Linked DNA regions of Symmachiella dynata. The protein of the gene in region 2 interacts with the protein of the main gene of each other region in a pairwise test. Links are inferred from orthologs where the notes say so. Each region holds a gene or a part of one and is shown on either strand. Other genes may lie near its edges.

What was found. The genes of interacting proteins can lie anywhere in the genome.
Region 1: the proteins of Mal52_RS14655 (region 2) and rsfS interact in binary tests that used the Escherichia coli proteins (3 or more experiments, as listed by UniProt). The link is inferred for Symmachiella dynata from one-to-one orthologs.

The regions. Positions count from the first base shown.
Region 1 is NZ_CP036276.1:6,901,475-6,904,326, reverse strand. What follows is about bases 11-2,852. They hold rsfS (ribosome silencing factor), read left to right. Parts: upstream 11-1,144; coding sequence 1,145-1,561; downstream 1,562-2,852. Other genes in these bases: argS (arginine--tRNA ligase), read left to right, coding at 1,607-2,852; Mal52_RS26315 (sodium-translocating pyrophosphatase), read left to right, coding at 11-1,044. Outside these bases: more of Mal52_RS26315, read left to right, coding at 1-10. UniProt on the Escherichia coli protein: Functions as a ribosomal silencing factor. Interacts with ribosomal protein uL14 (rplN), blocking formation of intersubunit bridge B8.
Region 2 is NZ_CP036276.1:3,830,699-3,833,618, forward strand. What follows is about bases 1-2,910. They hold Mal52_RS14655 (ATP-binding protein), read left to right. Parts: upstream 1-839; coding sequence 840-1,982; downstream 1,983-2,910. Other genes in these bases: Mal52_RS14650 (hypothetical protein), read left to right, coding at 1-716; Mal52_RS14660 (DUF5682 family protein), read left to right, coding at 1,992-2,910. Outside these bases: more of Mal52_RS14660, read left to right, coding at 2,911-2,920.

The DNA of each region.
Region 1 (2,852 bases), 3.1 Mb from region 2 along the record:
GCCGACAACGCGGGTGGTAACGCGGAAATGAGCCACCAAGACCCGATCGTCCGCGAGCGGACCGACGCCCTCGATAGCTTGGGGAATACCACAGCCGCGACTGGTAAGGGTTTTGCCATCGGCTCAGCTGCCTTGACCGCTCTGGCACTATTGGCCGCTTATGTCGAAGAAGTCCGCATCGGTTTCGACCGCTGGGTGGAACCCTCGATTGTGGGAACAGAAGGCGAAGGCACGGTTAAAAAAGTCGCCAGCGGGTTGCTTGCGACAAATTCGAAAGAAGAAGGTGGCAAAAACGAAGCTTGGTTGATCTTCCCGCCGACCGTCAAAGAAGAACACCGGGACAAGGAACTGCAAGCACTGATTGACCTCAAACCGGGCGATTCCGCAACAGTCGACCTCGATAAGTTGGCGAATCAAGGCTATATCGTAAATAACCGCTTTGCCAAAATTCCGGACTTTGTTCGTTATTACAACGTCACTGTCATGAACCCGCGGGTACTGGTCGGTATGTTTGCCGGTGTTGCCTTGGCGTTCGTGTTCTGTGCGATGACCATGAAGGCTGTGGGACGTTCTGCCGGTGCCATGGTTGAAGAAGTCCGCCGTCAATTCCGCGATATTCCAGGTATCATGGAAAGCGAAGCCGAACCGGACTATGCCTCTTGTGTCGCCATTAGTACAGCAGCCGCGCAGCGTGAAATGGTCGTACCGGCCGTTATGGGCTTGGTTGCCCCGATTGTGGTTGGTTTGCTGTTGGGCGTCGCTGGCGTCATGGGCATGCTGGCTGGCGGACTGACCTCCGGTTTTGCCGTCGCCATTATGATGGCCAATGCCGGTGGTGCCTGGGACAACGCTAAGAAGTATATTGAAGCAGGTGCCCACGGCGGAAAAGGGACTGATGCCCATAAAGCCACCGTGGTGGGAGATACTGTTGGCGATCCATTCAAGGATACCAGCGGTCCCAGCTTGAATATCTTGATCAAATTGATGAGTATGGTTTCAGTGGTCTTCGCCGGCCTGATCGTAAAAATGGCGTTGGGCATGTAGCCCGCCGTTGTTTCTAGCGAAACCGGCCGCGAACCATTGAAACGTGTCCTAAAGACAAATCACGTTTCTTACTAAAATGGCTCCGGCCGGAATTGGGGAGATGAAGACGATTACGACTGAATCCAGTGAACCGCAAAACAGCGCCGCACAGGAGCGCGCCTTACAGTTGGCGTGCGGCTGTGCACGCGTGGCCGATGAATATCGCGGCACCGATACGGTCGTGTTGAACCTGACCTCGGTGACACGGATTGCGGACTACTTTGTGATCACCACAGCCACCAGCCGGCGACAGATGCACGCTATCGCCGACGAATCGAGCCGCATGATGCGGAAGACCGGGTCGCAGCGGATCGGAACCGAGGGGTACGACGGCGATACCTGGGTGTTGCAGGATTACGGTGACGTCGTCATCCACGTCTTCAATCCCGAGACCCGCACGCTGTACGATCTGGAACACTTGTGGGCCGATGCGGAAAAAATCGACTGGCAGTCGGTCCCCCTCGACGACGCTGAGTGATCCATCCGTGATCGCAGCGATGCTGACCCCCTGCCAAAGGCCGCTATGAACGTCCTGAAACAACTCCGTGACCAATTTGAGTCCGCGCTCAATAGCTACACCGACGATGCGCCGCAGTTCGCCGCAATGATCAAACCGGCCGGTGATCCGAAGTTCGGCGACTATCAAGCCAACTGCGCGATGTCATTGGGCAAACAGGTCGGCAAGATGCCGCGAGAATTGGCCGCCGAACTGGTTGCCAGTGTCGATCTCGACGAGCTGTGCGAACCGCTGGAAGTCGCCGGACCAGGTTTTATTAATCTCAAGCTGCGCGACGAATGGCTGGAAACGGCCATCAATAATCTGATCAACGACGAGCGCCTCGGCGTGGAACCGGTCGCCCAACCGCGCAACTTCATCGTCGACTACTCTGCTCCCAATGTCGCCAAACCGATGCACGTCGGGCACCTCCGCAGCACAGTGATCGGTGCTGCTCTGTACCGCATCCTAGGCTGTCTGGGCCACAATGTCGTCGGTGACAATCACATCGGCGATTGGGGGACGCAGTTCGGCATGATCATCTACGGGTACAAAAACTTCCTCGACCAGTCGGCTTATGAGGAAGCTCCCGTCCTTGAGCTGTCGCGGCTGTACCGTCTGGTGAATCAACTTAGCGATTACCACGCCGCCACCAAAGAGCTGCCACAGCTGCGCGAGACATTGACCGAGCGCGAAGCCGCTTTAACCGCGGCCCAACAAGACGCCGATCCCAAAGACAAAAAAGCAAAAAAAGCGGTCAAGCAACTCACCAACCAAGTCGTCGGGCTGAAGGATAAAATCCAGGCCGCTGAAAAGAAAATCGCCACGGTCGATGGCGATACGAAACTCAAGGCCCTGGCTGACGCAGATCCCCAGATCGCGACCGCTGCCCGCAATGAAACCGCCAAGCTGCATGCGGGGGATGCGGAAAACCGGGCGTTGTGGGACCAGTTCATTCCGCTCTGCTTGGAAGCACTGCAAAGCGTCTATGACCGGTTAGAAATTCATTTCGACAAATCGTTGGGCGAAAGTTTCTATCAACCGATGCTGGCCGACGTCGTCGCCGACCTGCAGGCAAAAGGGATTGCCCGCGAGAGTGAAGCGGCGATTTGCGCCTTCGTCGAAGGCTTCGAGGCCCCATTTATCGTTCGCAAAACCGACGGAGCATTTACGTACGCAACCACCGACTTGGCGACGGTCAAATACCGCATCGAGGAGTTGAAGGCCGACGCCATCATCTACGTCGTCGATGCTCGCCAAGGGGATCACTTTA
Region 2 (2,920 bases):
GCGTCATAAAAAAAATCGCAGCGGGCACTTTCTGCTCGTTCGAATTCCGGTTGCGTTCACTCGACGACGGCGAATATTGGACGTGGTCTACCGTCTTCCCCTTACGGCCGGGATTGGAAATTCCGCCCGAAGGATTCTTACATATTCCCCAAAAACAGAAATTTTCCGCCAATCTGTTTTTGGAAAGGCAGCCGATCGAGATCACGTCTGCGATGGCCGGTGAGACACCGCTGGGACATCGCAAGCTGCAGTTGACCAACGAAAGTACCGTCAGCGCTGTCGAAGGCTCGATCGATTGGACGCGTTACTTGCATTGGAAGCCCGCTGGGGCGCGACAGCGGATCACCCAGCATGAGATCAGTCCCTTCGAAGTCGACGTCGAGTTGCAGGAGGAGGTGATGTTCGACGACTATATGCTGCGATCCGCGGAACTACGTGAATCCGACAATCAGCACGTCTTTCCGCTGAATTATTTGGGGACGGAGTTTGACGTCGTCGTTGCCGATTCGGTGGAAGGGGAGTCTGCAAAAGCGGCGCTGGAAGCGCAGGTAGAAAAGGATGATCCGCCCCCACTTTACGGCGTGTTGCATTACGCCAAAGCACGACTGGTCGTGCAGCCGTTGACGCTGTTTGACGATGGACAGCCCAATTACATCACGATATCGGAAAAGGCCGTCGACCGCAAAGCGTTATTGTCGGTACTGAACTTCAGGTAATTGTTCCAAGAGCCCGTTTCTCATTTTTATTTGTTACATTCCATCTACTTCTGTTCATCTTACGGCGGATCAATGGCCAAAAAGAAAACCAGGACTCGAAGAGCGACCTCATCGGCAACTCAGTTGCCGAAAAATAAATCGACGAATTCCGACCATACTGTACTCCGTAAGCCGGCCGAAGTTCAATTCGCCGACCAAATAGAAGCATTGCGGCAAAATGATACGGGCATCGCTCCGGCATCGTGGATTCTCTCACCGCGTGCGGTGCTTGATTACCTGATCGGCGGCAAAGTCCTTTCGGTAACGATCGACGGCACAAAGACCAAGATCGAAATCACCAAAAAGTTCTTCGGCGATGAGCGAATCATCGAACGAGCGATCGTGACGCTCGCGTCAGAGCGGGCACTGCTGCTCGTGGGCGAACCGGGAACCGGCAAGAGTTGGGTCAGCGAGCATCTCGCCGCGGCGATTTCGGGAAATTCGACATTGACCGTTCAAGGCACCGCCGGGACGACGGAAGAGAACATCAAATATTCGTGGAACATCGCCCGTGTCATCGCCGATGGCCCCTGCCCCGACAATCTGATCCCCTCCCCCACGATGGTTGCCATGCGGCAGGGCGGATTATTGCGGTTTGAGGAAATCACCCGTTGCGTCCCCGACGTACAGGATTCGTTGGTTTCGATTCTCTCGGACAAAGTCATCGTCATTCCGGAACTGCCGGACGCCAATACCATGTGGGCCAAACCGGGCTTTAATGTGATTGCCACGGCGAACACACGCGACCAAGGCGTGAATGATCTCTCGGCCGCACTCAAGCGACGTTTCAACTACGTTCACATTCCGATCGTGGCCGACCAGAACACGGAAATTGAAATCGTCGAGCAGCGAACCGCAGAGTTAATGCAGCACTACGACGTTCAATTGCAGATCCCGCGACCGATTATTGAACTGTTGGCAACCGCGTTTCGTGAATTGCGACAGGGAAAAACGAATGATGGCATCAAAGTCAAACAACCCTCGACAACGCTTTCGACCGCCGAAGCGATAGGTGTGGCGTTGGACGCGGCCCTGTATGCGCAATACTTTGGTGCCGGCAAAGTCTCTGCTGCCGACGTCGCCCGCAATATCCTCGGTAGCATAGTCAAGGAAGATCCCGCTGATGCGAAGATTCTCAAGGAATACGCCATGTTGATCGCCAAACGTCGGGGCAAGGACAAGCGGTGGAACGAATTTCATAACACCATGAGTCAGATCATCCCCTAGGACAGACCATTGGCAAAAGCAAGTCCAACAAAGACGCCGCGGGATCAGGTTGCGGAGGAGGTCGCGAGTATTGCCGAACGTGCTCAGGCGATTCTCGACGAACCGTGGTACTGGTTCCCAGTGCGGCACCACTCCGCCGCGGTCGCCAAGCTATTGGAAACGGCGATTCGCACGCGGCGCCCGCGGCGGATTTTCGTCGAAGGCCCCAGCGATGCCAACCACCTGATTCCCTTTTTGGCATCCCGGCAAACGCGCCCGCCGGTCGCGATCTACTCCTGTTTTTCGGACGACGATAACTCTTTTCAGTTGGCGGGTATCGCCTCACCGTCCGAAGACATCCCGCCGCGCTGGGCCTGTTGGTATCCATTCATTGACTACTCACCCGAACTGGTGGCGATCCGCACAGCCCAGGAAATTGGGACGGACGTGCGGTTTTTTGATCTTCCGCACTACGGCCGCCTTGATCGGGAGGTACAGCAGTTATTGCACGAATCGGACGAGCGTGGCGAAGAGGATGACACGTCGGACTCCAATGCGATCGACGAATCCGGTAGTCGCAATTGGCATACCGAGAAATTGATTGCGGAAAGCGACTTCTATCAATCTCTGGCAGCGGCGGGGGGCTACAAATCTTGGGACGAGGGTTGGGATACGCTCTTTGAATTCCGCGCGTTCGCCGACCCGGAAGAATACCGGCGAGAGATGCTGGCATTTTGCTGCGCCGCCCGACTTTCCTGTGCGGCTCAACGAATTGCCGAAGACGGTACACTGGATCGCGAACGCTTCATGCTGAATTTCATTCGCCAAGAAATTGCCGAAAGCGGAATACGGGACGACGAGGTTATGATCGTCTGCGGTGGGTTTCACGCGTTTTTAAACCGTGATGATCCGGAGCCGCCTCCTACAATTCCCAGCGGAACCCGCTACACGACGGTCGT